One region of the Microbacterium sp. C-MGS6 genome, then DNA from elsewhere that is predicted to be linked to it. Evidence: predicted binding sites of a transcription regulator. Region 1 holds the regulator's gene; each other region holds the start of a gene.
The links. The regulator LexA, encoded in region 1, represses DNA repair genes until DNA is damaged. The targets are predictions, from matches to a motif close to TCGAACANNTGTTCGA.

Region 1 (9,914 bases):
CCGATCGGCAAGGGCCCCGGCGAGAAGTGGACCGGCCCCGTCACCTGATCCGGTCGGAGCTCCGCCTCAGACGCTGCGGCGGAGCTTGACCGTCAGCGAGTCGGCGAGGACGGCGATGCGGTCATCCGCCGCCCACCGCTGGGCGAGGCGCGCGAGCACCGCATCCAGGACCTCGCGCTCTAGGCCGTCGACGAGCTCCAGCACCACGATGAGCTCCGGCCCGCGCAGCCGCGCATCCGGGTCACCGGGCGCGACCGCGACGTCGATCACGGCGAGTTCGTGGGCGATGCTCTCCCGGAGCGCGGTGACCACCTCGGGCGAGAGGAAGCTCGGTTCCCACGCGTGCCCCTGCGCCACGGCCCAGACGGCGGGTCGCCGGATCACGAACTCCGTGTCCGAGGTCGGGTCGAGCACGATCAGGTCGGTATCCTCCGACGATGCGGCCAGCGCGGCGCGGACGGCCTCGACAGGGATGGGTCGCGCCGACGGGTCCCAGCGCTGCATCGTCTCGACCGATGAGAACACCGGCTGGACGCGGCGCCCGTCCGGTGCGGCGACGGTGACGATCGACAGCTCCTGCGTCTTGTCCACCGCGAGGCCGCTGGGGGCCACCCCCTCCTCACCCTTCTCGGCGATCAGCGGGATGAGCACCCGCGCGGAGCGGAACGCGTCGACGACCTCCGTCTGACTCCCCTCCCCCGCGCGGAAGCGGAGCAGGGCGGCGAGAAGAGCAGGGTCCGCCGAGCCGTCGTCCGCGGCGTGCGGATTCGACTCGAAGCTGCGCCCCTCCCAGGGGACCCCGGCCGAGTCGGCCCGGTTGTGCGGCTCCGGCCCGCAGGCGTGGGGGTCAGTCTCCGGCGACATCCAGGGCCTCCGCCAGCGTGAAGGCGCCCGCGTACAGCGCCTTGCCGACGATGGCGCCCTCGACGCCCAGCGGCACGAGGTCGCGCAGGGCGGCGATGTCGTCGAGGTTCGAGATGCCGCCCGACGCGACGACCGGCTTCGGCGTACGCGAGGTGACCTCACGCAGGAGCTCCAGGTTCGGACCGCGCAGCGTGCCGTCCTTGGTCACGTCGGTGACAACGTAGCGGCTGCAGCCGGCGTCCTCGAGGCGCTCGAGCACCTCCCAGAGGTCACCGCCCTCCTTCGTCCAGCCCCGCGCCGCGAGCGTGGTGCCGCGCACGTCGAGGCCGACTGCGATCGCCTCGCCGAAGCGGCTGATCACGTCGGCGGCCCACTCCGGGTTCTCCAGGGCGGCGGTGCCGAGGTTGATGCGGGCGGCGCCGCTCTCCAGAGCCGCCTCCAGGCTCGCATCGTCCCGGATGCCGCCGGAGAGCTCGACGTTGACGTTCTTGAACTGCTTGATGACCTTGCGCAGGATCGGGGCGTTGCTGCCGCGTCCGAACGCCGCGTCGAGGTCGACGAGGTGGATCCAGGAGGCTCCCTGCGAGACCCACTCCCCCGCGGCGTCGAGCGGGTCGCCGTAGCTCGTCTCCGTGCCCGCCTCCCCCTGGGTCAGACGGACCGCCTTGCCGCCGGCGACGTCGACCGCGGGGAGGAGCGTGAGCGAGGGGGACTGCGCGAAGTCGTTCATGGGGTCCTTGGTTCGGGTGGGTCTGCGGCCCGAGAGGGCACGAGAGACGAGGGTAGTCCGCCGCGGGGCGCGGGACAAACCGCATGACGCCCGGCGCCGACGCGGCCCCGGATCAGAGGCTCTGCACCCAGTTCCGGAGCAGCTGGATGCCGGCGTCTCCGGACTTCTCGGGGTGGAACTGCGTCGCCGAGAGCGGGCCGTTCTCCACGGCCGCGAGGAAGGGACCGCCGTAGGTCGCCCAGGTGAGCACGGGCTGGGGGAACGGCGGGATCACATCGAGCTCCCAGGACTGCGCCGCATAGGAGTGCACGAAGTAGAAGCGCTCCTGCTCGATCCCGCGGAACAGGACGGTGTCCTCCCCCGGTTCCACGGTGTTCCAGCCCATGTGTGGCAGGACAGGGGCGTTGAGCTCCGTCACGGCGCCCGGCCACTCGCCGAGGCCCGCGGTGTCGTGCCCACGTTCGACGCCGTGCTCGAAGAGCACCTGCATGCCGACGCAGATACCCAGCACCGGTCGACCGCCCGCGAGACGACGGCCGATGATCTCGTCACCGCCGTGAGCCTGCAGGGCGTCCCGCACGGCCTGGAAGGCTCCGACGCCGGGCACGACGAACCCGTCGGCCTCGAGAGCCTCGGTGCGGTCGCGCGTGAGGACGGCGTCGGCTCCCGCGGCGACGAGCGCCTTGACCGCGGAGTGGACGTTGCCGGATTCGTAGTCGAAGACGGCGACCCGGGGCGCGGCGCTCACAAGGCTCCCTTGGTGGACGGGATGCCGTCGACGAGGGGATCCAGCGCCTTCGCCTGACGGAACGCCCGCGCGAACGCCTTGAACTCGGCCTCGGCGATGTGGTGCGGGTCGCGCCCGCCCAGGACCCGGACGTGCACGGTGAGGGCGGCGTTGAAGGTGATGGCTTCGAAGACGTGCCGGACGAGCGATCCGGTGAAGTGCCCGCCGATCAGGTGGTGCTCGAAGCCCGCGGGTTCACCCTCGTGCACGAGGTACGGGCGACCGGAGATGTCGACGACCGCCTGCGCGAGCGCCTCGTCCAGGGGGACGAGGGCGTCGCCGTAGCGGGAGATGCCGGACTTGTCCCCGAGCGCGGCGAGGATCGCCTGACCGAGCACGATCGAGACGTCTTCCACGGTGTGGTGCGCGTCGATGTGGGTGTCGCCGGACGCCCGCACGGTGAGATCCGTCAGCGAGTGCTTCGCGAACGCCGTGAGCATGTGGTCGAAGAACGGCACCGAGGTGTCGATGCGGCTCGCGCCGGTACCGTCCAGGTTGAGCTCGACCTCGACGGTGGACTCCGACGTGCTGCGCACGCGGCTCGCGGTGCGTGCGGTGGGCGCGGGGATGGTCATGATGCCGATCCTATCGAGGCCAGGGCGTCCAGGAACGCCGTGGTCTCCGCCTCCGTACCGGCGCTCACCCGCAGGTGACCGGGGATGCCGACGTCACGGACGAGCACACCGCGATCGTAGAGCTGCTGCCAGGTGGCCTGCGGGTCCGCGACGCCGCCGAACAGCACGAAGTTGGACCACGAGAGGTGGGGCGTGTAGCCGAGGGCCTCCAGCGTGGCCGTGATCCGGTCGCGCTGCTCCACGATCTCCTGCACCATCCCGAGCATGACGTCGGCATTGCGGAGCGCGGCGACGGCCGCCGCCTGCGTCAGGGCGCTCAGGTGGTAGGGCAGGCGCACCAGACGCAGCGCGTCGATGAACGCGGGGTCGGCGGCGAGGTAGCCGACACGGGCACCGGCGAAGGCGAAGGCCTTGCTCATGGTGCGGGAGACCGCCAGCCGCGGCCGGCCCTCCAGCAGAGTCAGTGCAGACGGGGCATCGCGCGGCGCGAACTCCTGATAGGCCTCGTCGACGATCACCACGCCACGGGCGGCGTCGTAGACGGCCTCCACCACGTCGAGCCCCAGCGGCGTGCCCGTCGGATTGTTCGGCGAGCAAAGGATCACGATGTCCGGGTCGGCCGCACTGACCTGCTCCGCGGCCTCCTCCGCGGTGACGGTGTAGTCCGGCTGCCGGGTGCCGGCGATCCACGACGCCCCTGTGCCCTTCGCGATGAGCGGGTACATCGAGTACGTCGGGCCGAAGCCGAATGCCGTGCGGTCCGGACCGCCGAAAGCCTGGAAGATGTGCTGCAGCACCTCGTTGGAGCCGTTTCCCGCCCAGATCTGCTCCGGCGTGAGGCCGTGACCCAGGTAGTCGGCGAAGGCCTCCCGCAGCGTCGTGAACTCACGATCCGGGTACCGGTTCACGTCCCGGATCGCCACGGCGATGTCATCGAGGATGTCGCTGGCGACCTCGTCGGGAACGGGATGCGTGTTCTCGTTCACGTTCAGAGCCACCGGCAGCGGGGCCTGGGGCGCGCCGTACGGGGTGAGTCCGCGCAGATCGTCGCGGAGCGGGAGATCGTTGAGGGAGAAGGTCACCCTTCCCATCTTAAGAGGAGCACGGAGAGCCGAGGTCATCGTGACGACCGGATCGGAGGACTCGGGCTCCGCGTCAGTCGGTGTAGCGGGCCGGGAGCGCGAGCTCCTGACCGACCTGCAGCTCGCCGCCGCGCAGGAGGTTCATGCGGCTGATCTCACCGATGACCTCGCGGGGGTCGGCCTCGGGGGCGATGCTGCTCGCGATCGACCAGAGGGTGTCGCCGGGCATGACCGTGACGGTCTCGACGGAGACGGCCGGTGCGTCCGCGCCGGAGGCGATCGCACTGCCCCCGCTGATGGCGGCGAAGGCGATGCCCGCTGCGAGCGGGACCGAGGCGAGCGCGAGCAGAGCGCGGCGGCCGCGTGCCGTGATCCGCAGCCGGGTGGCCGGACGGGCCGATGCCGGGAAGGCGGTCGCGGTGCTGAGGCTGATGCTGCTCATGTCTGCTCCTTACTGTCCCGGCGCCGGAGCCCGGGGAGGTTGGCGTAGCTTTCGCATCCGCGCCTCGGCCGGGAGCCGTGGATGCGAAGCTACGTTCCGAAGATATCTTCGAGTTCGAACATCTGTCAAGCTGTCTTCGAAACCGCGGCCCGCGAATCGCCCGACACGCTCGAACAGATCTTCCAGATCCGCGCTTTTCTCGGATACGGTTTCGATAAGGACACCCCACCACGGGCCACCGACATTCGAAGCGGCACGTCGGATCACGCAGTGAAGGCACGTCGGATCACGCAGTGAAGGAGCACCATGAGCGACACCTCAGCCCTCGAGTCCGAGGCGCCGCGCACCCGCCGTCGCAAGAGCCTCAGCCCGAAGCAGATGGCGATCCTCGAGGTCATCCAGGCCTCCATCGCACAGAACGGCTACCCGCCGAGCATGCGCGAGATCGGCGACGCCGTCGGACTCAAGTCGCTGTCCAGCGTCACGCACCAGCTCGGTCAGCTCGAGCTCAGCGGCTACCTGCGGCGCGACCCGGGCAAGACGCGCGCCATGGAGGTCCTCATCGACCTTCCCGGCACCGGTGCGGAGAACCCCGCGGATGTGGCGACCCCGGTCGGCGACGCCGCCCTGGTCCCGCTGGTCGGCCGCATCGCCGCCGGCGTGCCCATCACCGCCGATCAGCAGGTGGAGGAGATCTTCCCGCTCCCCCGGCAGCTCGTCGGCAAGGGCGACCTCTTCATGCTCAAGGTCTCCGGCGAGTCGATGATCGACGCCGCGATCTGCGACGGGGACTGGGTCGTGGTCCGGTCGCAGAACACCGCGGAGAACGGCGAGATCGTCGCCGCCATGCTCGACGGCGAGGCCACCGTCAAGGTGCTTCGTCGTCGCGACGGCCACACCTGGCTGCTCCCCCGCAACTCCGCGTTCGAGCCGATCCTGGGCGACGAAGCCGTCGTGCTCGGCAAGGTCGTCGCGGTCATGCGCGCCGTCTGAGACACACGACGAAGGCCCTCCCGGCGCACCGGGAGGGCCTTCGTCGTCTCGCTGAGCAGGAGTGTCAGGCGGTGACCACCACGTCCTCGCGCACCCGGCGGGTGGCCTCGACGATGTTCCGCAGCGATGCCGTGGTCTCGGCGTAGCCGCGGGTCTTCAGGCCGCAGTCCGGGTTCACCCAGAGCTGACGGAGCGGGATCTCCTCGACCGCGCGACGCAGCAGGGACTCGACCTCCTCGACCGTCGGCACACGCGGCGAGTGGATGTCGTAGACACCGGGGCCGATGCCGTGGTCGAAGCCGACCTCGGCGATGTCCGCGACGACCTCCATGCGGCTGCGGGCCGCCTCGATCGACGTCACGTCGGCGTCGAGCGCACGGATCGCGTCGATCACGACGCCGAACTCCGAGTAACAGAGGTGGGTGTGCACCTGCGTGGCCGCCGCGGCGCCGCCCGTCGCCAGACGGAACGAGGCGACGGACCAGTCCAGGTACGCGGGCTGGTCGGTCTGCTTCAGCGGCAGCAGCTCGCGCAGCGCCGGCTCGTCGACCTGGATCACCTGGATGCCCGCGGCCTCCAGATCGGCGATCTCGTCGCGGAGGGCGAGCGCGACCTGGTTCGCGGTCTCCCCCAGAGGCTGGTCGTCGCGGACGAAGGACCACGCGAGGATGGTGACCGGCCCCGTGAGCATGCCCTTCATGTGCTTCGCGGTGAGCGACTGGGCGTATGCCGACCAGGCGACCGTGATGGGCTCCGGGCGGGAGACATCGCCCCAGAGGATCGACGGACGCGTGGCTCGTGAGCCGTACGACTGCACCCAGCCGTGCTGCGTGACCGCGAAGCCGTCGAGGTGCTCGGCGAAGTACTGCACCATGTCGTTCCGCTCGGGTTCGCCGTGCACGAGGACGTCGAGACCGAGGTCCTCTTGCAGGGAGACGACCGCGGCGACCTCACGGCGGAGGAACTCCTCGTAGTCGTCCTCGGGGATCTCGCCGCGGAGGAACTGCGCGCGTGCGCGGCGGATGTCGCCGGTCTGCGGGAAGGAGCCGATCGTCGTCAGGGGCAGCACCGGCAGGCCGAGGACATTCTGCGCCTCTTCCCGCTCCGCGTACGGAGCACGGGCGAAGTCGGCGTCGGTCAGCGCACGGGAACGCACCGCACCGTCGCGCACGCCGGGAGCGCTCAGGCGATCCTGCAGCGCAGCGGTCGCGGCGTCCAGCTCGGTCGCGATCGCCGTGCGCCCTTCGGACAGACCGCGGGCGAGGGTCACGACCTGCTGCACCTTCTGGTCCGCGAACGCGAGCCAGGACACCAGGCGCTCGTCGAGCGCGGTCTCGTCCTGCACGTCGTGCGGCACGTGCAGCAGCGAGGTCGAGGTGGCCGCGGACACCGGTGCACCGAGCGCGCGGAGCGCCGCCAGGGAGTCGAACGCCGCGGAGAGGTCGCCACGCCAGATGTTGTGACCGTCGATCACACCGCCGACGAGGGTCTTGCCCTCGAGGCCGGGCACCGCCTCCGGGACGGCACCGCGCACGAGGTCGACGGCGATCGCCTCGATGGGGGCCGCGGCCACGGTCCCGAACGTCTCGCCGAGGCTCGCATACGGGGCCGCGACGAGGATCGAGGGACGTTCCTCGGCGCTGCCCAGCACCGCGAGCGCGCGCTCCGCCGCCGAGGCGAGTTGGGCGGTCGTGGCCGGCAGCGACTCGCTGACGAGCGCGGGCTCGTCGAGCTGCACCCACTCGGCACCCGCGGCGCGCAGGCGGGCGAGCAGATCGACGTAGACCGGCAGCACGTCCTCCAGACGCGAGAGCGGCTCGAAGCCCTCCGGCGCGTCGTCCGACGCCTTCGCGAGCGCCAGCAGCGTGACCGGTCCGACGACCACGGGACGCGTGACGAATCCGGCGGCCGCGGCCTCGGCGACCTCGCGCACCAGCCGGTCGCTGGCGAGGGAGAACACCGTCTCCGGGCCGATCTCCGGCACGAGGTAGTGGTAGTTCGAATCGAACCACTTCGTCATCTCCAGCGGCGCGCGCTCCCCCTCGCCGCGGGCGACGGTGAACAGTGCGGTGAGTCCGATCGTCCCGTCCGCCTCCCGCAGGTCGTCGAAGCGCGCGGGGATGGCGCCGACCGTGGCGGCGGCATCGAGCACCTGGTCGTAGAACGAGAAGGACTCCGGGATCGACGAGTCCGTGCGACCGAGGCCGAGGGCGGCCAGGCGTTCACGGGTCGCCGCGCGCAGGTCCGCTGCCGTCCGCTCCAGCTCCTGCTCGTCGATGCGGCCCGCCCAGAACGCCTCGACGGCCTTCTTGAGCTCGCGGCGGCGGCCGATGCGGGGATAGCCGAGGATGGTGCCCTCGGGGAATGCGGTCATGGTGTTTCCTTTCGGCGGGGACTAGTGCCGGAGCGCCGGGACGATGCCGGCTTCGGCGAGGACGGTCAGGACGGTCTCGTGCTGGTTGAAGGCGTACAGGTGGACGCCGGGGGCGCCGCCGGCGACGACGTCGGCGGCGAGGCGCGCGGCCCACGAGATCCCGATCTCCCGACGCCCCTCGGCGGTGGGCTCGACGTCGAGGGCGACCGAGAGCTCGCTCGGCAGGTCCTCCCCCGTGAGCTCCAGCACCCGGGCCAGCCGGGCAGGTGAGGTTATCGGCATGATGCCGGGAAGGATCGGGATGGTGACGCCGCCCGCTCGAGCTCGCTCCACGAAGGCGAGGTAGTCGTCCGGGTGGAAGAAGAGCTGGGTGATGGCGAAGGTCGCCCCCGCCGCCTGCTTGGCGAGCAGAGCCTCCACGTCCTGGGTGCGGTGCGTGGCCCGCGGGTGCCCCTTCGGGAAGGCCGCGACCGCGATGTCGACCTTCTGCCGGGGGGCCACCAGCGCGGCTCCGGGAAGGCCGGGGACCGGGGACTCCTGGTACGGAGCACGTTCGGCCTGGACGCGATCGATGAGCTGCACGAGCTGAGCCGCGCTCTCCAGGTCGCCGAGGAAGGGCTCCGTCCGGCCCGCGGGCGGATCGCCGCGGAGGGCGAGGAAGCGGAGGATCCCGGCGTCGAGGAACTCCCGGATGAGCGCCGTGGCCCCGGCATAGGTGTTGCCGACGCACGTGAGATGGGCGAGGGGCTCGACGTCGGTGTGCTCGCGGATGAACCGCAGCACGTCGAGCGAGCGTCCCCCGGTCGAGCCGCCGGCGCCATAGGTCACCGAGAGGAACGCGGGTCCGGCCGCGGCGAGGTGACGGACGGTCTCGTGCAGCGCCTCCTGGCTCGACTCCGAGCGGGGCGGATACAGCTCGAAGGAGAACGGCACTCGGGAGGCGCGGGAGGCGTCGAACGGGGAAGACATCTTCTCTCCAGGGGACAGGGGCCGGGGTCCGCGCACGACGAAGAGCACGTCGCTCGCGGGCGGGTGCCGGGCTCGGCTGTCGCTCCACGTCCGGGATCAACCGGGCGTTTCCAGAAACCTAGAACACGCCCTCGGCCCGCCGCACGAGTGTGACGTCGTGTGTCACCGCCCGTAGGCTCGACGCATGTCCTCACCGTTCGGCTCCTGGTCCTCCCCCTTCACCGCCGCCGCCGTCGCCGGAGCGGCTCCCCGCATCGACGGAGCACGCTTCGTCGGCGATGAGGTGTGGTGGGCCGAGTCCGTGCCCGCCGAGGGCGGACGCGTCACGGTGCGCAGCTCGACGGGGGCGGAGATCCTCCCGGCACCCTGGAGCGCCCGCTCCCGCGTGCACGAGTACGGGGGCGGTGCCTGGACCGTCGACGGCGACACCCTGTACTTCGTCTCCGGCGCCGACCAGCGTGTGCACCGCATGGACCGCGGCGCGGAGCCGCGCCCCCTCTCCGCCGCCGGCCCGTCGTACGGCGGGCTGCGCGTGCAGAGCGGCCGCCTGCTTGCGGTCCGCGAAGACCTCTCGGCCGCCCCGCACCGCCGCGCGATCGTGGAGATCCCCGTGGACGGCTCGGCCGCCGACGAAGCGGCTGCGGTGCGCGTGATCGCGGAGGGCACCGGGTTCTTCGCCCACCCCGCTCTCTCGCCGGACGGCAGCCGGGTGGCCTGGGTCGAGTGGCAGGCGGACAGCATGCCGTGGGAGAGTGCCGCCCTCGCCATCGGGGCGGTGGACGGCGGGACCGTCACCCGCGTCCCCACCTCCGCGGCCCTGCAGCCGGAGTGGCGCGGCGACGACGCGCTCGTGTTCGCCGACGACGCTTCAGGGCGCTGGCAGCTCCAGCACCTCGCACTGGACGGCCTCCGGCTCGGCGCCTCGCGCGCGCTGACCTCGTCGGACGCGGATACCGGATACGGCCTCTGGGTGCTCGGCAACCGCTGGTTCCAGGTCCTGGCCGACGGGCGCCTCGTGGCGGTGCGCACGAATGGACGCGACGAGGTGCAGCTCGTGTCCGCGGACGGCGAGACCCGGGCGATCACGGTGCCGGGCGA
Region 2 (9,914 bases), on a different replicon from region 1:
TGCTCCTCGAGTCCGCCATCCGCGGCGCACAGACAGGACCGATGGAAGAACCACTCGACGAAGGCGACGCCGACCTCCCCGGCCGCGACGGCAACGTCACGCTCGATGACGCCCCCGAAGTAGAGCGACTTCGGGATCTGCTCAGCGAAGACCGAAGCCGTGAAGAGTTCGAGGTATCTCTCGAGACGCTGCTGGACCGGCTCGACCGTCAGCTCTCCCAATAGGTGGATGGTCGCTCCCCCGTCCGGGCGCGCACCAATCGGTTCATTGCATTCGATGCAGCCTTATCTCCCTAGCGACGTCGAGGCTGCACCTCCAATCGTGGCGGACCGCACAATTTAGTGGCTAAACTATTTGCGTGACCCCTATCGTGCTTTTCGGAGCGACAGGGAAGACCGGCCGCCGCGTGCTGACCCGGGCGTTGGATCAAGGTCACGACGTCCGGGTGCTTGTCCGCGACCCGGGAAAGCTGACGGTGTCCTCTCCACGACTCGCGGTGATCCAGGGAAATGTTCTGGATGCTGCGGCGGTGGAGGAGGCGGTAGCGGGTGCGGATGTCGTGCTGAGCGTGTTTGGGCAGGTGAAGGGATCGCCGCCCACGTTGCAGACAGACGGGACCGCGCTGATCGTCGCAGCGATGAAGCGGCACAGTGTGACCCGTATCGTGACACTCTCCGGTGGCGGGCTGCCAGCCCCGCGGGATCGGCCCGGGGTGCCTGACAAGATCATCCGTTTCCTTCTCAAGACACTGTCCGGGCATGTGCTGGAGGATGCCAAGGGGCACCTGTCCGTGCTGGAGACCTCCGGCCTGGAGTGGACAGTTGTCCGTGGTCCGCGGCTGACCGAGCGGCCGGGCACGGGCACGTACCGGGTGGGGTGGGTCGGGGTGAACGCGAGCACGCAGATCAGCCGTGACGACCTAGCGGATTTCATCCTCACTCAGGTCGCTGACCGGACGTTCGTCGGTCAGTTGCCGTTTGTGAGCGCGTAGCCAAGCCATGCAGACCCTCACGTCGGATCGTGCGAGCCAAATCGGCAGCGTTCTGGAAAGGGTCGTGGCACTGGCCCGCGCTCTGGGCGCTCCCCGGTCGACCCCGTTCGGCGACGCGGTGCTGACCCGCACTCAGCTGGACATCCTGTTCGTCCTTTCCCATCACAACGGACCCGTTACCCCTGGCCGACTCGCCGCCACAATGAAGGTCACCGCGGGTGCGATCACTCAGACCATGGATCAATTGCGCGACAAAGGGCTCGTAGCGCAGTCGTCCTCTGAAGCTGACGGCCGGGTGCGGATGTGGGAGCTGACCGAGTCTGCAGCCGGGCAGGTGGCTGAGTTCGAGGCAGCGACCGTTGCGCGCACCGCGCCATGGTTTGCGTCCTTGTCCGCCGAGGAGCTTGACCAGCTGGGCACCCTTCTGCGCAGGATTGGTGCCGACTGATGGGCGCGGTGTTCGTGACCGGCGCAACCGGTACGGTGGGCTCCGCCGTCGTTGAACACCTCCTTCAGCGAGGGCAGCCGGTGATCACGGGCATCCGTGACCTGCACGACGACAAGTCGGTGCCGGGCGCGGTGGAGGCGCGGTCGTTCTCGTTCGATGACGCACCGGACGTGATCGAGCACGCCCTGGAGGGGGCAGATCGGCTGTTCCTGATGCGTCCACCGGCGATCGCGGATGTGCAGGCGAAGCTGTTCCCGGTCATCGGCGCAGCAGTGCGCCGCGGTATCCGTCAGATCGTGTTCCTCTCGCTCCAGGGGGTACAGGCGAACCGGAACACCCCCCACCATGCGGTGGAAAAATACATGCGGCAGGTGCGCAGCCCGTACACGTTCCTGCGGCCGAACTTCTTCATGCAGAACCTGTCCACCACGTACGCCGGCACGATTCGCGAACGCGGCGAGATCTTCGTCCCCGCCGGCCGCTCCCGCACCGCGTTCATCGACGCACGCGACGTCGGCCGAGCCGCCGCGGCCACCCTCACCACGCCGGGACACATCGGAAAGGCCTACACCCTGTCAGGCGAGCAGAGCCTCAGCTACCGGAATGTCGCCACGATCATGACCGACGTGCTCGGCCGACCTATCCGATACGAACGTCCCACAGAAGCCGCCTACTTAGCGCAACTCAGACAGGACGGCGCCCCCGAGGACTACATCGCTGTCCAGAAGATGATCCACAAGGTGGTACGGCTGAACCTCTCAGCGTTCCCGAACCGCTCCATCCAGAAGCTCACCGGGCACCCCGCAACCACCCTGCGGCAGTTCGTCAACGACTACGCCGACATCTGGGAAGCCTGAGCTCAACCGCAGACGAGCACGCCTACACGACACTCTCGATCCACAACGGCACCGACATCACACCGACTCCGATCAAGATCAGGGTGATGCAGAGGAGGATCGATCTCTTTACGGTACCGGTGCTGAGACGCGCCACGAGGACTCATCGATTTCGGCGTCATCGTGGGCGCACCGGGGGAGACGATGGCGTTGACGATCAGCTCGTCACCGACCAGCCGCACCACTCGGGCAAGGATCGGGTCCCCGAGCTCGGCGGTGATCATGCCTCCCACCGGTCGGTCATGTCGGCGGCTTCTTCAACGAGGGCTTCCGCGCGGCGACCCTGGGAAACCAGATCCGGACCGAGCCGGGCGTCGAACAGCGGTCACCCAGCTCCAACTCATCGCATCAAGCCCTAAGAGCCATGGGCTGTGTTGACACCGTGTGTCACGGACGCTCCCACCTGTGTCACCCAACGTCGGTTTGTGTCATCGCAATGCGTTCCCGACAACGACGGCGGGCACTCCCTCGAGGGTCGGATCGAACACTCGCTCGAAGCTGACGTAAGCGGAATTGACGTCGACGTGACCGATCATTTCCGTGGCCTGTGGAACCGGAAGCTAACGGTGACGACACCCCAGATGACGAGCTCTGAGAGCTCGTCGACGACGATATCCGGCCACTCAGAACTCTCCGCGTGCAGCGCCCAGGTCCCCCGCTCCCGGATCAACCGCTTGATCGTGAAATCGCCGTCCAGGACGGCGACGACGATGTCGCCAGCCCGCGGCACCTTCGAGCGGTCGACGAGGACCACGTCGCCGTCGTCGATGCCTGCGAGGATCATGGAGGTGCCGGACACCCTCACCAAGAAGGTCGCGGCCGCGTCCTCGACGAGCAGCTCTGTCAGGTCGATCGGCCCCTGCTCATAGTCCTGCGCAGGGCTGGGGAAACCGCACGCGACAGCGTCGAGCAGTTCACGGAGCTCCATCGTCGTCGGCGGGTTTCGGAGAGGGTACGCATGTACTACATTCATTGCGTCTATCTCCTCTCATACTCGAACGAGTATCCGATAAGTGTAATCGGTGACCCTGCGCCATCAACTGCCCCCGGCTCGCCCAAGGGGTGGCTCGGTATCATGGCTCGTGGCGTCCAGCCCGTTGGTCTTCCAGATGAACTCCAATGTTTGTGTGACCTGACATCCACAATCCGGCTGGGCGCCTTTTCCCTTGCATGGGCGGGTTCCGATACCGTATATTTAGTGTTGTCAGGTTACACAATAGGAGAGTACGGACACTGCCGCCCCTCAGCAGGTTTGCGGGTTCGCCGTCCGATCTTTCCGCGCCCGCTCACCCATGGTGAGTGACGAACGGAGTTCCATGTCTCGCAAGAAGACCAGCCTCGCAGCCCTCATCCCGCTCACGATCGCCGTGGTGGCAACCACCGTGCTGCTGCCAAGTTGGGCGCCTTCCCCCGCGCCCGCGCCGAGCCCGATCACTCCCTCGTCGACCTCGACGCCGACGGCCACCCCAGCACCGCCGGCCGCAGCGGAACCCTCCTCGCCGGCGAACGAGTACACCGCGGCGGCAGCTTCCGCCGCGGCGCTGCCCCTCATCACCCCGGAGGAGCTCGCCATGGTTCCCGAGTACCGCCGGGCGTCCTTCGGCGACGCCTGGATCGATATCGACGGGAACGGATGCCGGCAGCGTGACGACGTTCTCGCTCGTGACCTGGTCGACGTGGTCCGGGACGCGAAGGGGTGCACAGTCCTCTCCGGCGTGCTGGAGCACGATCCGTACACAGGTCAGCGGATCACCTTCCAGCACGATCGGGTTACCCAGCCAGGCAACCGAGGCTCGCAGGGCGTGCAGATCGAGCACATCGTCAGCCTCAAGGCTGCACACGTCGGCGGCGCCTGGGCGTGGAACCCGGAGCAGCGCCTCGAGTTCGCGAACACCCTGGAGAACGTGATCGCCGTCGACGGCAGCGCCAATGAGTCGAAGGGCGACGACGGCCCGGCCGAATGGCTTCCGCCGGCAGAGACCGGCTATCTCTGCACGTACGTGCTCAAGTACACCCAGATCGTTCAGCACTGGGGTCTCGCGGTGGACGGTGCCGATCGGGACGCCCTGGTGCGCACCCTCATCGCCTGCGGAGACCCGTCATGAACGCCGCGGACCGGCTCGAGGACTCGTTCCCGCACGGCACCCTCGACGGATACCGTGACGGATGCCGGAGCTCGCAGTGCCCGGCCCTGATCTCCTGCCGCGACGTCCACCGCAGGTACAGCGGCGACTTCGCGTTCAAGAAGGCGATCGATGCCGGCGCCACGCTCGACGAGATCCTGCAGGGCGACGAGGAGCGTCGTGCCGCCTGGCGTGCGGGCGACCGCGAAGCCGCTCGTGCTCTACGGCATGAGGAGAGCGGAGATGCTCCGCAGCGGGCGTCGGCGCCGGTACGGAAGCCCTCACCCCAGCGCACCACCGCCGAGGCCACGCGGAAGCCAGTGCGGCCGCACCGGGCTACGCCGGCGCCGAGGTCCTCCGCGCCGGCATCTGGCACAGGCGGCTCTATTGCCGGCGGGGAGCCGGCCTGGGCTCCGCAGCTGAGGCAGCTCCACGCGGACAAGCGCACGGACCCGGAGATCGCCGCGGCGCTCGGAGTCGCAACGAGCACGGCAGCGAGCCGACGACGGAGGCTGCAGCTCTCCGCCAACAGAGCCCGGAGGCCGAAAGCCGCTGAGGCGCCTCGCGCGCGGCGCGTCGACATGCGCGGCGAGATCAGCCGGCTGCACGGGCTCCGGTACACGGATGCTGAGATCGCGGCCGAGCTCGGAGTCTCGGCCCCTTGGATCGGCGCATTGCGTCGTGAGCTCAAGCTCCAGCCGCATCGCCGCACCCGCTCGAAGTGGGACGGCGTCGAACTGCAGCCCTGCGGGACGAATGCCGCCTACGTACGCGGTTGCCATTGCGACGCCTGCGAGGAGGCGCATCGGACCTATCACCGGGAGTATGTCGCGCGGCGGCGGTCCGAGGGGATCCCCGCGGAGAATCACGGAACCGCGTATGGATACCAGCTGGGCTGCCACGACCGCGAGCGCTGCCCCGCGTCCCCGACCTGCTCCGACGCATCGATCGCAGAGGAACGGCGCCGGCGGCGTGAAGCCGGAATCCCGGAGCAGCCGCCCCGCGTCGACGCGCAACCGGTGCGGGAGCACGTTCGAGCGCTCATGAGCAACGGCTACAGCCTCAAGACGATCGCTGCGAAGGCGGAGATCTCCCTGTCCGGACTCGGCACGCTGCTGTACGGGCGCTCGGGCGCACGCAAGGGCGAGTTGGCGGTGAAGATCGACGCCACAAAGGCGACGCAACTCCTCGATCTCACCTGATTGCTCGACCGGCCGAACCCCTCACGCAGCTGCAGCTGGATCTTCATCGAGCCAGTGCGCGGGAGTCCTGTCTGCCCAGACCTCGAGCACGGTCGCATCGAGGCCGTAGTACTCGGCGATCGCGTGGGCGCTCTTGTAGAGGATCAGGCATCCGAGTCGCACTTGGAAGTCGAGGATGTCGAGGTCGACCGGGTATGACCATGACGTCACGCCCTCGGACTCCTCCGCCATCGATTGCGTCGCCAGCGAGACTACCGACGGGTGCGACCGGTCAGATAGGACGTCGTAGATGCCGCTGCCCTTGGTGAAGTTGAGCGAGATGAAGAGATCAATCGCCTGCCCCAGACCCAGCATCGACTGGCCGCCGATCCTCCACTCCCCGATCTGGTCGGGCTTTTCGAGAGGCGTGTGCACGTCGGCGTACAGCACACCGATCCGGCGCAGCAGGTCGTCTCGCAGGCGCTTAAGGGCCTTCTCGCGCGGACCTGAATACTTGCTCGCGGTGTACTTCTCCCGCTGCAGCGCCGAGGCATGCTCCAGCAGCGCCCGGGCCGCTCGACGCGACGCGGTGCCGCTGCCCGTCATCGGCTCAAGCAGCCACGCCACGCGACCAGCATGCTCGAGCTCGGCACGCACCAGCGGCCACACCGCCAACGGCACCATCGGCTCGGCGCGCAACTGGGTCCCGACCGCATGAAGCAGCAGCGCGATCGCATCGACCATCCGGCCCGCTATCTGCCCGGCCGCATGCCCGACGTGCGGCACGTCCGGCCGCAGCTCACGCTGGGCCTCTTCCGCGTCGCGGGCCGCCGGCGAACCCGGGCGGGCGCCCGTGCCGACCTGCTGGGCGAGGAGGCGCCAGGCGGCCACGAGGGTATCGCTCAGGTCTGCGAGCTCGGCGGCGCCGAGTTTCTTTTCGGGTCCAGCAGTCATATGCAGCGGCCGTTCTACTCCGGGGGCACGAACACCCTCATTGTGACCGAGGATCCAGGGGTTCGGCAGCGGGGCGTATGGGGGTCTAACGCTTCCTGTTCGCGAACGGCCATCGCTCATAGACGTCTGCGAATGCCGACCGGTAGCGGATCTCGACGTCTTCGGCGGACTCACCGGGCGTCAGCGCCCACGCCACGAGGAGCTCGTCCTGATCCGCCAGCTGCCAGATCGAGCGCCCGCCCTGATGACTCGACCCCTTCCGGGCGTATTGGCCCAGGCGCTTGCGAAGGCCGCCGACCTTGGCCTCAGCCTTGCCGATGTACATCACGGGAGTCCCTGGCACCCATCGCGCCTCGAGATCGTCCAACGGGTATGCCGAGCCCGCTCGAGCGCGCGTCACCTCGAGGATCTCCGGCGGCGTGAGAGCCGTGCGCAGCACGATGTAGATCCCCGCCTCCCGAGGCACCTCTGAGCTCGCGAGATCTCCGAAGGCGACGAAGCCTTTGAACCCGACTGCTTCGAGCGACGCCCGATCCCAGGACGCCGGCAGCGGCAGCGCGTCGACGACCATCAGCGGGTCGCGTAGGCGATCTTGATCTCCCGGGAGATGCGGCCCTTGTCCGCGACCGTGTAGCCGTTGGCGCGCGCCCACTGCCGGATCTCCTCGAGCTGGCCGGCCATGAACTTCGCCGACTCGGCGGAGCGGGCCTTTGTCAGACGACGGCCTGCTTCAACATACGGAGCGAGCGCGGCGGCGAGCTCGTCGGTATGCGCGGCGCTCAGGTCGATCTCGTAGTCGCGGCCGTCGAGCCCGAAACGAACGGTCCGCCCTTCGACTCCAAGTTCTGCACCGTCGAGGTCGTCAATGAGCTGGTGAATGATCTGGCGCGCCATGCGGTCACGATATCCCAGCGCGCAACCCCCGCTCGGCATCCATACCGGCCACAAGACCGATGTCGAGACCTTTACCCCAACTGTGTTGACAGCACATCTCCCAAACCCGTATATTTAGCGCTGTCAGGTTACACATTTCACAGGAGGTTGAGATGGAAGTCGTCATCGTCCCCACGGACACGATCGATCTGCTGATCACCGCGGCCATGCTCGGGTTCCGCCCCGATGATTCGCGTGCGGCCGCGCAGCCCCAGCAGATCCTTGAGCTGGCCGACAGGTACGGCCAGAGCCTCGTCGACGAGAATCACGCATCGGTGTCAGCGGCGCGAGGCGTCCCGTTCCCGGCGCCCCGATATCAGTGGACTCCGGTCTTCGATCTTCTCTGGCGAGAGGACCGTGCCGACCTGGTCACCGACGAACAGGCGCTGCAGCTCGAGCGCAGTCAGCTGCTCGTCGTGGAGAACTCGCGCGAGCACGATGGCTGGGAGGGCAGCCTCGCCGAGCGGTTCATGGATCGCCTGGCTTCCGCGCTGTCGGGACGCCTGCGCGACTGGCCGCTGGAGCCGGATCCGGAGAACGCCGGCGTGCTCGAGCACCGCGGCCTCAGTGAGCTCGACGGTCGCTGGACCCGCACCTCGGGCTCATCGCAAGCGGCTGGCGCCACGAACGCCGGAGGCCGCGATGACCGTTGAGATCCTTCAGGACGACCCTGAGCTCGACGAGCTTGTGCGCCGCTCGCAGAAGGTCATCCGCACGCTGGTCTTCTTGCTCATCAGCGCGGGAGCGATCGCCTTCGCGTGGTTCGCTCGAGAGTGGCTCTGGCACTTCACCGTGCTGCTGCTGCTGACCGTGTCCACGGCGGTGCTCTTGGTGATCGCGATCGCCTCGATCGTGGATGCCCTCCAGGACCGCTGAAGACGAGAAAGGCCCCGGAGGATGCAGCACCTCCGGGGCCTGGCGACGGGGGGCGTCGCACCACCCCATTGTCTCATATATGAAAGCCGCAGCCCCGGGACAGGGCACGATTGGATCAGGGAGTGACGATGACTGCACAAGAGCTGTCGACCGAAGAGATCGACGCGCTGCGAGGACGCCTTCGCGACGTCGCGAGCTCGATCGCACGCGCGGAGGCCGATCGTGCGCAGCTCCGGCAGGAGCAGCTCGACCAGGTCGTCGTGGCTCTGCAGCACGGAGAAAGCGTCAGCCAGGCGGCACGCGAGAGCGGCCTGAGCCGCACATGGTTGCTGCAGGCGACACCGCGCCTCCCGGAGCTTCCTGCCACACAGAAGGACCCAAGGCGGCGTGAGGCTGCCGTCACGAGGATCCGCGAGATCCGCGAAGCGCTGGAGCGGCACGAGCCGGAGCTCGCCGAGGCACGGACGCTGCGGGATGATCTCATCCGGGCATTGGCGCCGGCGATGGGGCGGTACAAGCTGCCGCAGCAGGACGTGGCCGATGATGCGGGGATCTCTTCCGAGTGGATCCGGCGGCTCCTGAAAACGAAGTGAGACAGCTGGTGCTATGGGGGGCTTATGAACGTGGAGAGATCGCCCGCGATGCCTATCCCCTTTGGTGCTAGCTATCGAGGTCCTCGGGGGCCGCTAGCCTGAGAGGCGCGAGCGCCGGGTGCGGTTCGCACCGCTGAGCAAGGAGAGCTGTGACCCGCATCTTCGACAACATCGAGTTGAGTCTCGGTGGCCAACTCGTTGAGACCTTCCGAGAGTCCAACCGCATCGACGCGGCCGTTGGCTACTTCAACATCCGTGGATGGAAGCTGTTTGGCGACGTCATCACAGAGCGGGAACCACAAAAGACACCTATCGCACGGGTGCTCATCGGAATGGTGCATGGGGAGCCGGAGGATCAGGTGCTCGACTACCTCCAGCGCACACTGGAGGGGGCGCCGCTCGAGGATCCGATCGACCGGAAGACAGCTCAGGCTCGTCAGCAGCAGGCGAAGCTCAAGTTCCGCCAGCAACTAATGCGCGGAGCGCCCTCGGCCCAAGATGAGGCGACCATTCGCGAACTCCGAGAGCAGCTCTCCGATGGCCGTGTAGCTATCAAGCTCTTCACTCGCCGACCTCTTCATGGCAAGACCTACATCTGCCACCGTACGGACAATGTCACGCCCATCGTCGCCTACGTCGGATCGTCAAATCTCACCACCGCCGGTCTATCGAACAATTACGAGCTCAACGTGGATGTCGTCGATTCCGGCGGCGCTGCGAAACTGGACGACTGGTTCGAGGAGCGCTGGAACGATAAGTTCTCGATCGATGTCACAGAGGATCTGATCGAGGTCATCGATGAGTCGTGGGCCAGCGAGACCCCGCTGACTCCCTACGAGGTCTATCTCAAGGTGTGCTGGCACCTCTCTCGCGACGTTCGCGAGGGACTCATCGAGTACACGCTGCCGCCGTCGATGCG
Region 3 (9,914 bases), 800 kb from region 1:
CCCGCACGGCACAGGTGTTGATGATCACCACGTCGGCCTCGGTCCCGGCGTCGGCACGGATGTAGCCGGCACTCTCCAGAGACCCTGACAGGCGCTCGGAGTCGTGCACGTTCATCTGACAACCGAACGTGCGCACTTCGTACGATCGCTGGCGCCCGTCATCGTCGACGGCCGCTGACGACGCGCTGATGATCGTCGGTTCGCTGCGGGGGATAGTCATGATGTTCCCATTGTACGAGCGTCACCGAGAGGCGACCGCGTGCGGCTGTCAGTCGGAATCCACGAACCGGACGCCGGAGACGCCGCTACCGAAAGACGCCTCCCGCAGCGCCGTCTTCGCGGCGTTCATGGCGACGGAACCGGCGTATCCGCGGCGCGACAGCTGCCCGACCAATCGCCGTAGTGCCGCGTCGGGATCGAGGCGGCTCATCGAGCGCGCTTTGGTCCGTGCGAACTCCAGCGCCCGCTCCGCGTCATCGTCCGGAAGCTCGTCGAGAGCGGCATCGATGACCTCGCGAGGGATGCCCCGCTGTGCCAGCGCCCGGGACAGCGCGATCCGGCCCTGGCCCTTGCGCTCGACCCCGGCCGTGACGAGGAGCTCGGCGAGTACCGCATCGTCGAGATAGCCTCGCCGCATGAAGTCGTCGATGACGTCTTCGATCGCGTCTGCGGCGAGCCCATGGCCCTTCAGCACCAGCCGCGCTTCGGAGACGGACAGCGATCGCGTACGGAGCTTCCGCACCAACGACTCCTCCGCCGTGGTGCGGACCTCCTCCGCGGAGGGCGCGCTCTCGCCGGCCTCTCCCCCACCGTCCGACCGGGACGTGTCACCCACTGCACGCAGCCTGGTCTTCTTCGCACCCGCGGTCCCGCGTGCGGGATGACGTGCGCCGGGAGAACCGTCGTCGTCAGCAGTCCGCTTCCCCGCTGTCGCGGGATCGTCCCAGGTCGACCGCCAGAGTCCCGCAGCGTCCGTAGACGGCGCCGACCGGCCGTGCCGCCCGGGCGACGCGCCGCTCGCACGGTCATCCGCCGGGCGCTCGGCACGCGCGGGGCCGCCGAAGAGAGGGATGATGGGGGCGATCCGCTCGGAATCGCCCCCACGCTGGTCACTCATCAGGCCGGGCGACGCTCGGCCAGCTCATCAGCACCCGGAGCCGCGGTCGGGCCGCCGATACCGAGCTTCTGCTTGATCTGGCTCTCGATCGCCAACGCGATGTCCGCGTTGTTGAGCAGGAACGTCCGCGCGTTCTCCTTGCCCTGGCCCAGCTGATCGCCGTCGTAGGTGTACCACGACCCGGACTTCTTGACGATGCCGTGCTCGACGCCGAAGTCGATCAGGCTGCCCTCGCGGGAGATGCCGACGCCGTAGAGGATGTCGAACTCCGCCTGCTTGAAGGGCGGGGCCATCTTGTTCTTCACGACCTTGACCCTGGTGCGGTTTCCGACGGCGTCGGTTCCGTCCTTCAGCGTCTCGATACGACGGATGTCCATGCGGACCGACGCGTAGAACTTCAGCGCCTTACCACCGGCGGTGGTCTCGGGAGAACCGAAGAAGACGCCGATCTTCTCGCGCAGCTGGTTGATGAAGATCATGGTGGTGTTGGTCTGGTTCAGCCCACCGGTGAGCTTACGAAGGGCCTGCGACATGAGTCGCGCCTGCAGACCCACGTGCGAGTCACCCATCTCGCCCTCGATCTCGGCACGGGGCACGAGCGCTGCCACTGAGTCGATGACGATGAGGTCGATGGCTCCGGAGCGCACCAGCATGTCGGCGATCTCCAGCGCCTGCTCACCCGTGTCGGGCTGCGAGACGAGAAGGGCGTCGATGTCGACGCCGAGCTTCGCGGCGTAGTCGGGGTCGAGGGCGTGCTCGGCGTCGATGAACGCCGCGATGCCGCCGGCCCGCTGGGCGTTCGCGATGGCGTGCAGCGTCAGCGTCGTCTTACCCGAGGACTCCGGGCCGTAGATCTCGACGATGCGTCCACGCGGCAGACCTCCCACGCCGAGAGCGACGTCGAGGGCGATGGAGCCGGTGGGGATGACGGCCACAGGGGCACGCTCATCGCTGCCCAGCCGCATGACCGAGCCCTTTCCGAACTGGCGGTCGATCTGAGCGAGGGCTGTCTCGAGGGACTTCTCGCGGTCGGCGGGTGATGGCATGGTGTGCTCCTTCTGCGCGTGTGCTGCCGCCTGTAGGCTGTCGCGGCTCTTCCGGCTGGAAGGAACTCTCCGACAAGGCGTATGGCTTTTCAGCCTGGCCCTCACGGTACGGCGGGCCTCCGACATTCGGTCGCAGGAGCCGGGGATCGTGGGGATCAGATCCGTCTGACCACTTGTGCAGAAGACTACGCCCGCTTCGAACAGATTTTCGACACCACGCCGGGATCGGCGTGTCGGACATCCGCACACCGGGACGTGACCGTCACCGCCCTCGCGGCTCCAGGCGTCCGACGCCATGACGGCGGGACTCCGGGACGTCCATGTCCGCGCAGAGCGCCAACCAGATGTCCCGCGGCGGCACCCCGGCGTCGAGCGCTTCGAGCGCGGTGCGCCCGTCCATCCCGGACAGCACGAGGTCGTTCACCAGAGATGATGCTCGGGCGTGGAACTCGGCATCGACGGCGCGCAGGAACTCACTGCGTCGCATAGAAGGGATCTCCGGGACTCAGCGGAGCGAGAGCTCGGGTTCCACGGACGCTACCAGGTCGTCCGGAACGACGTCCGGGAAGACCTGGATACCCTCGAGGACCGAGATGCGGTCCCCGACCTCGCGCATGATCGTGGAGATGGGGACGTCGAGCGCCTCCGCCACCGAGGCGAGGATCTCGCTCGAGGCCTCCTTCTGACCGCGCTCGACCTCACTGAGGTAACCGAGGGCGACCGAAGCCTTGCTCGCGACCTGGCGGAGCGTCCGCCCCTTCTGCAGACGGAAGTCCCTCAGCACGTCGCCGATCTCCTGTCGTACAAGAATCATCGGAACCTCCTCCGCAGTTCATGGATCGGGGTCTCCCCCGAAGAGACGGCCAGTCTAGTCCTCCTGGCTTGCACAGAATCTACCCTTGCACTCTGTGGTTTGAATGTGAGCACATCCGTATCAACATGACGCTGCACGTCCCTATTCCCGCAGTGCGGCGGCCATCACGTCGAGGGTGGCCGCGACCGTCTGCGCCCGCACCGCGTCGCGGTCGCCTCCGAAGCGGAACTGCTCGGTGCGACTCATGGTCGGCGTCACCACTCCGATGTGGACGGTACCCACAGGTTGGCCGTCCGGGGACTCCGGCCCCGCGATCCCGGTGGTGGACACTCCGACGTCGGCAGGGCGCCCGTCGACCGCGACAGCCTCTCGCACACCGGCGGCCATCTGCCGCGCGACCTCCGCGTGCACCGGCCCGTATCGTTCCAGAAGCTCGGCATCGACCGCGAGCAGGGTGTGCTTGACCGGGGTCGCGTAGGCGACGACGCCGCCGAGAAGCACCGCCGAGGCGCCGGGGACCGCGACGAGCGCCGCAGACACCGCACCGCCGGTGAGGGACTCCGCGACGCCGAGCGTCCAACCCCGCCCCCGCAGAGCGGTCAGCGCCTCGGTCGGCGTCGTCCCGCTCATCGGCTCTGACGGGCGCCGCGGACCTGCGCGACGATGTAGTCGATGCCGCTGACCACGGTGAGCACCAGAACGATGACCATCAGGACGGTGGTCACGACGGTCCAGGGCCCGAGACCGATGAACACATGCAACGGCAGGAGGGCCCACCCGAGAGCGACGCCCTGGAACGCTGTCTTGATCTTGCCCATCCAGGCGGCCGCCACCACGTGCTCGCTCGCGACGACCAGGCGATGGATGGTGATCCCCCACTCGCGGACGAGGATGACCGCGACGATCCACCAGGAGACCTCGCCGAGGATCGCCAGCCCTACGAATCCCGCGCCGGTGAGGAGCTTGTCCGCGATCGGATCCCACAGCTTCCCGAAGTCGCTGACGATGTCGTACCGGCGGGCGAGATAGCCGTCGACCCAGTCGGTGGAGATGGCCACGATGAAGAGGACGGCGGCGATCCAGCGCACGGTGAGGTCGGTGAGACCGTATGTCCCGCCGACGAGCAGGAGGACGAAGAACACCACGGCGAGCGGGATGCGCGCCACGGTGATCGCGTTGGGGAGCTGTCGGGGAATCGCCATCAGTCGCGTCCCGTCAGGCCCCAGGCGTCTTCGTCGCCCTCTGCTTCGACGACCGGCAGGCCGTCGTACTGAGCCTCCAGCGGATCGCGTTCGGCCGGTGGCGCTGCGGCGGCGGGCGCAGCCGGTGCCGCGGGAGCCGACGGCACGTCCTCGCCACGGAGCTTCGCCATGACCTGCGGCAGCTGCTCGGGGGTCGCGAGCACATCCCGGGCCTTCGAGCCCTCCGAGGGGCCGACGACCTCACGCGACTCGAGGAGATCCATCAGGCGTCCGGCCTTGGCGAACCCGACCCGCAGCTTGCGCTGGAGCATGGACGTGGATCCGAACTGCGAGGAGACGATGAGCTCGGCCGCCGCGAGCAGGAGCTCGAGGTCGTCGCCGATGTCCTCGTCGACCTCCTTCTTCTTCACCGGCTCCATCGCCTCCTGGACGTCCGCGCGGTACTCGGGACGCGCCTGACGCGTGACGTGCTTGACGACCGCGTCGATCTCCTTCTCGTCGACCCACGCGCCCTGCAGGCGGAACGGCTTCGACGATCCCATAGGCGAGAACAGGGCATCACCCTGGCCGATGAGCTTGTCGGCGCCGGGGCTGTCGAGGATCACGCGGCTGTCCGTGACGCTCGTCACCGCGAACGCGAGGCGGGACGGCACGTTCGCCTTGATGAGGCCGGTGACCACGTCGACGCTCGGGCGCTGCGTGGCGAGCACCAGGTGGATGCCGGAGGCACGGGCGAGCTGCGTGATGCGGACGATCGAGTCCTCGACGTCCCGCGGCGCGACCATCATGAGGTCCGCGAGCTCGTCGACCACGACGAGGAGGTACGGGTACGGCTTGAGCACGCGCTCGCTGCCCGGGGGCACCTCCACCTCCCCCGCTCGCACGGCGCGGTTGAAGTCGTCGATGTGGCGGAAGCCGAACGACGCGAGGTCGTCGTACCGCATGTCCATCTCCTTCACGACCCACTGCAGCGCCTCTGCGGCCTTCTTCGGGTTCGTGATGATGGGGGTGATCAGGTGCGGGACACCCGCGTAGCTGGTGAGCTCCACGCGCTTCGGGTCGATGAGGACCATGCGCACGTCCGAGGGGCGGGCCCGCATGAGGAGGCTCGTGATCATCGAGTTCACGAAGCTCGACTTACCGGACCCCGTCGAGCCCGCCACCAGGAGGTGCGGCATCTTCGCGAGGTTGGCGACGACGAAGTTGCCGCCCACGTCCTTGCCGACGCCGATCGTGAGCGGGTGCGTGCTCTTCTGCGCTGCACCCGAGCGCAGCACATCGCCGAGGGCGACCGTCTCGCGGTCGGTGTTCGGGATCTCGATGCCGATCGCGCTCTTGCCGGGGATCGGCGAGAGGATGCGCACGTCGTTGGAGGCGACGGCATAGGCGAAGTTGTTGCTCAGCTGGAGGATCTTCTCCACCTTGACGCCGTGGCCGACCTCGACCTCGTACTGGGTGACCGTCGGACCGCGGGAGAAGCCGGTGACCTTGGCATCGACCTTGAACTGGTCCAGGACGCTGGTGATCTGCTCGACGATGCGGTCGTTCGCCTCGGAGCGGGCGACCGATGGCGGACCCTCGGACAGCACTCCCGGCGACGGGAGGATGTACGGGGCCACCGGCGCCTGCGGACCGCGGTCGCCGGGTCCCTCAGTGCCGAACCCGTCGAGCCCGGGGAGCTCCGGCATCTCGCCGGTGTCGGACTCATCGTCCAGCAGCGCGGTCGTCTGCTGCTCCGCGAGCGTGTCGGTGACGGAGCGGACGTCGCTCAGCACCTCGGTCGCGGCATCGTACGGGTTCGCCACCGTCACCGCCTGGTCGTACGCCGGGGTGGCCTCCGTGGTGGACAGGAGCGCCGTGATGTCGTCGGACGCGAGCGTGCCCTCGTCAGGATCTTCCTCGCGGCCGGTCTTGTTGCGCCGCCACCAGGGCAGCACGTCGGGGTCGTCGACCTTGTCGGCCTCGTCGACCGTGGCCGAGGCGTCCTTCGCCGGCTTCTCCGGGCGCTCGGCGTCGAACATCCAGGCGTAGAGGTCTCCGAGCCGCGCACCGATGCGGTTCGGCGGTGTCTTCGTGAGGATCAGGATGCTGAGGGCGGCGAGGAGCCCGAGGACGATGTAGGCGGGGATGTCGGTGAGGTACGTGAGCGGCTGCCCGACAAGCCAGCCGAGCAGACCGCCGGACTCGCTCAGCGCGGGCATGCCCTGGTTGGGGTGGGGACGGGGACCGGCGACGTGGAAGATCCCCGCGAGGGCGAGGACGAACATGCCGAAGCCGATCCCGATGCGGCCGTTGTCGTGCACCGACGACGGGTGCCGGAACAGCCAGCCCGCCAAGAGCAGCAGAAGCACGGGCATGATGAATGCCACGCGGCCCACGAAGAGGCCCACGGAGTAGGCACTGATGTTCGACGCGACCTCGTTGCCGATGAAGAACCACTCGTTGACGGCGCCGAGGGCCGCCAGGATGACCAGGAGCAACGGGAATCCGTCCCTCCGGTCGTCCTTCTGCAGCGTCTCCGGTCCGAATGCGCGGAAGAGTCCGCCGACGCCGTGCGCGAGCCCGGTCCAGGCGCGCGCGGCGACAGACGGCTTGTCCGCCTCATCGATGTACTTCTTGGGGGCGGGCTGCGCCTTGGGAGCCGCCTGCCGCTTGGGGCGCGACGGCGCGCTCGTCGAGGCGCGCTCGGTCTTGGTGCTGCTCCTGGCCATGCCTCCACGGTACGACCCGCGACCGACATCTCCGCGTCACCACGCGGAATTCGCCGATACGGCGCGCGACAGCACGCCGTATCGGAGGGTCAGGCCTCGATGACGAGAGGCACGATCATCGGACGGCGGCGCAGCTTCTGGTTCACCCAACGACCGATCGTCCGGCGGACGACCTGGGACAGCGCATGCGTGTCACGCACCCCGTTGCCCGACGCCTCCTTGAGCGCGGCGACGATCTTCGGCGCGACGTCGTCGAAGACCGCGTCGTCCTCCGCCACACCTCGGGCGTGGATCTCGGGACCCGAGATGATGCGTCCGGTCGTGGCGTCCACGACGACGATGACCGAGATGAAGCCCTCTTCTCCGAGGATGCGGCGGTCCTTGAGGTCGGCATCGGTGATCTCGCCGACGGTCGAGCCGTCGACGTAGACGAAGCCGAGGTCGAGCTGGCCCGCGACCTTCGCGATGCCGCCCTTGAGGTCGATCACGGTGCCGTTCGAGGCGATGATCGTGTTGTCCTCCGGCACCCCGGTGTCCTGTGCAAGCTTGGCATTGGCGATGAGGTGCCGGTACTCGCCGTGGACCGGCAGGACGTTCTTCGGCTTGAGGATGTTGTAGCAGTAGATGAGCTCACCCGCGGCGGCGTGTCCGGAGACATGCACCTTCGCGTTCGCCTTGTGCACGACGTTGGCGCCGAGCTTGGTCAAGCCGTCGATGACGCGGTAGACCGCGTTCTCGTTGCCCGGGATGAGGCTGGAGGCGAGGATGACGGTGTCGCCCTCGCTGATCTCGATCGCGTGGTCCATGTTCGCCATCCGGCTCAGCACGGCCATCGGCTCGCCCTGCGACCCTGTCGACATGTAGACGATCTGCTCGTCCGGGAGGTCGCGTGCCTTCTTGAAGTCGATCAGCACGCCCGACGGCACCTTCAGATAGCCGAGCTGCTCGGCGATCGTCATGTTCCGCACCATGCTGCGTCCGAGGAACGCGACGCGGCGCCCGTTGGCGTGTGCGGCATCGATCACCTGCTGCACGCGATGGACGTGGCTGGAGAAGCTCGCGACGATGACGCGACGCGGCGCCTTCGCGATGACCTGGTCGAGCACGGGACCGATGGAGCGTTCCGTCGGGGTGAAACCGGGAACGTCGGCGTTGGTCGAGTCGACGAGGAACAGGTCGACGCCCTCTTCCCCGAGGCGGGCGAACGCGCGTAGGTCGGTGATCCGACCGTCCAGCGGCAGCTGGTCCATCTTGAAGTCGCCGGTGGCGAGGACCATGCCGGCAGGGGTGCGGATGGCCACCGCCAAGGCGTCCGGGATGGAGTGGTTGACCGCGACGAACTCCAGGTCGAACGGACCGACCCGCTCCTCCTGACCCTCCTTCACGGTGAGGGTGAAGGCCTTGATGCGGTGCTCCTTGAGCTTCGCCTCGACCAGCGCGAGCGTGAGCCCGGAGCCGATCAGGGGGATGTCGCTCTTCAGACGCAGGAGGTAGGGCACGGCACCGATGTGGTCCTCGTGACCGTGTGTAAGCACCACGCCGACGATGTCATCGAGGCGATCACGGATCGGCTCGAAGTCCGGGAGGATCAGGTCGACCCCCGGCTGGTGCTCCTCCGGGAAGAGCACGCCGCAGTCGACGATCAGGATCTTCCCGTCGTACTCGAACATGGTCATGTTGCGACCGATCTCCCCCAGGCCGCCGATCGGGATGACCCGGAGCGTCCCTTCGTCGAGAGCGGACGGTTCGGCCAGGGGAATGGACATGCTGTCTCCTCAGTCGGACACTCCACGCGTCCGTTCGTTCATGGTGACGCGGCTCAGCGCGTCGTGCCGTGCACCTTCGGCAGGGCGCCGCCCGCGGCCGCGTTGCGGTCGGGCCGGAAGTTCGAGAAGTCCGCCCCCGGCACGCCGCTGACGAGGTCGAGCTCGTCCTCGATGAGGGCGGCCTCCCACTCTTCCGGGCCGACGAGGGGAAGGCGGACGCGCGGGCTGGAGATGCGACCCAGCCCGTGCAGGATGTACTTCGCGGCGACGGTGCCGGGGACGTGCGTCATGACAGCGCGGACCAGCGGCTCCAGGCGCTTGTGCTCCGCAGTCGCCGTGGCGAGGTCGCCGCGGTTCACGGCGTCGATGATCGTGCGGTAGGGCGCGGACGCCACGTTCGCGGTCACGCCGATGAGGCCGGTCGCACCGATCGACAGGTGCGGAAGCACATTCGCGTCATCACCGGAGAAGTACATGAGGTCGGTCTGATTGAGCACGCGGCTCACCTCGGAGAAGTCGCCCTTGGCGTCCTTCACCGCGAGGATGTTCGGGTGCTTGGCGAGCCGGAGGATCGTCTCGTACTTGATCGGCACACCGGTGCGCCCGGGGATGTCGTACAGGATGACCGGCAGATCGGTCGCGTCGGCGACGAGCCGGAAGTGGGTGAGGATGCCGGCCTGCGTCGGCTTGTTGTAGTACGGCGTGACGATCATGATGCCGTCGGCGCCGGCCTTCTCGCTGGCCTTGTACAGCTCGATGGCGTGCGCGGTCTCGTTCGATCCGCCGCCCGTGATGATCTTCGCCCGGCCGGCGGAGACGGACTTCCCGACCTCGACGAGCTTGAGCTTCTCGGGGTCCGTCAGGGTCGAGGTCTCGCCGGTCGTTCCCGTCACGACGATGCCGTCCGCGCCTGCGGTGATCACGTCATCGATGTGCTTCTCGACGGCGGGCCAGTCGACTTCGCCGTCGGCCGTCATCGGAGTGACGAGCGCGACGAGAACCTGTCCGAAAGGGTTGCCCGAGTGCGTCATGCGTCCAGCGTATCGGGTCGGATGCCGCTGCCGCGGACGGTGACGGGAACCGTCAGACCCGACCCCGACGCGCGACCGCCGCGGTGAGGGATCGGGGCAGTACCTTCGTCACGGCGACGACGGCCTTGTAACGCAGCGAGGGGATGGACACGGACTTCCCGCGCGCGGCATCCCGGAGGCCTTCGCGCACGACGTCTCGGGCATCGAGCCACAGGAACGACGGCACG

Region 2: a site for LexA is predicted at 3,330-3,345, ahead of AC3B5L_RS17500 (LexA family protein). Genes of this name have one in related genera too.
Region 3: a site for LexA is predicted at 2,360-2,375, ahead of recA (recombinase RecA). Genes of this name have one in related genera too.

The regions. Positions count from the first base shown of each region.
Region 1 covers NZ_CM176934.1:2,341,005-2,350,918, forward strand. Annotated here, with positions in the region: gene AC3B5L_RS11420 (DUF1844 domain-containing protein) at 1-48, shown strand, start outside; gene AC3B5L_RS11425 (SseB family protein) at 67-864, opposite strand; gene priA (bifunctional 1-(5-phosphoribosyl)-5-((5-phosphoribosylamino)methylideneamino)imidazole-4-carboxamide isomerase/phosphoribosylanthranilate isomerase PriA) at 848-1,594, opposite strand; gene hisH (imidazole glycerol phosphate synthase subunit HisH) at 1,707-2,342, opposite strand; gene hisB (imidazoleglycerol-phosphate dehydratase HisB) at 2,339-2,956, opposite strand; gene AC3B5L_RS11445 (histidinol-phosphate transaminase) at 2,953-4,038, opposite strand; gene AC3B5L_RS11450 (LysM peptidoglycan-binding domain-containing protein) at 4,112-4,480, opposite strand; gene lexA (transcriptional repressor LexA) at 4,787-5,473, shown strand; gene metE (5-methyltetrahydropteroyltriglutamate--homocysteine S-methyltransferase) at 5,538-7,847, opposite strand; gene AC3B5L_RS11465 (methylenetetrahydrofolate reductase) at 7,869-8,816, opposite strand; gene AC3B5L_RS11470 (S9 family peptidase) at 9,001-9,914, shown strand, end outside.
Region 2 covers NZ_JBYLRT010000002.1:40,842-50,755, forward strand. Annotated here, with positions in the region: gene AC3B5L_RS17475 (TetR/AcrR family transcriptional regulator C-terminal domain-containing protein) at 1-224, shown strand, start outside; gene AC3B5L_RS17480 (NAD(P)-dependent oxidoreductase) at 359-991, shown strand; gene AC3B5L_RS17485 (MarR family winged helix-turn-helix transcriptional regulator) at 999-1,439, shown strand; gene AC3B5L_RS17490 (SDR family oxidoreductase) at 1,439-2,296, shown strand; gene AC3B5L_RS17495 (hypothetical protein) at 2,299-2,559, opposite strand; gene AC3B5L_RS17500 (LexA family protein) at 2,868-3,263, opposite strand; gene AC3B5L_RS17505 (HNH endonuclease family protein) at 3,652-4,440, shown strand; gene AC3B5L_RS17510 (hypothetical protein) at 4,437-5,660, shown strand; gene AC3B5L_RS17515 (hypothetical protein) at 5,682-6,593, opposite strand; gene AC3B5L_RS17520 (hypothetical protein) at 6,679-7,164, opposite strand; gene AC3B5L_RS17525 (histone-like nucleoid-structuring protein Lsr2) at 7,164-7,487, opposite strand; gene AC3B5L_RS17530 (hypothetical protein) at 7,640-8,179, shown strand; gene AC3B5L_RS17535 (hypothetical protein) at 8,169-8,402, shown strand; gene AC3B5L_RS17540 (hypothetical protein) at 8,531-8,995, shown strand; gene AC3B5L_RS17545 (helicase-related protein) at 9,145-9,914, shown strand, end outside.
Region 3 covers NZ_CM176934.1:1,539,699-1,549,612, reverse strand. Annotated here, with positions in the region: gene miaB (tRNA (N6-isopentenyl adenosine(37)-C2)-methylthiotransferase MiaB) at 1-220, opposite strand, end outside; gene AC3B5L_RS07390 (regulatory protein RecX) at 269-835, opposite strand; gene recA (recombinase RecA) at 1,117-2,163, opposite strand; gene AC3B5L_RS07380 (DUF3046 domain-containing protein) at 2,426-2,650, opposite strand; gene AC3B5L_RS07375 (helix-turn-helix domain-containing protein) at 2,669-2,977, opposite strand; gene AC3B5L_RS07370 (CinA family protein) at 3,119-3,607, opposite strand; gene pgsA (CDP-diacylglycerol--glycerol-3-phosphate 3-phosphatidyltransferase) at 3,604-4,179, opposite strand; gene AC3B5L_RS07360 (FtsK/SpoIIIE family DNA translocase) at 4,179-6,890, opposite strand; gene AC3B5L_RS07355 (ribonuclease J) at 6,980-8,656, opposite strand; gene dapA (4-hydroxy-tetrahydrodipicolinate synthase) at 8,710-9,687, opposite strand; gene AC3B5L_RS07345 (SDR family NAD(P)-dependent oxidoreductase) at 9,740-9,914, opposite strand, start outside.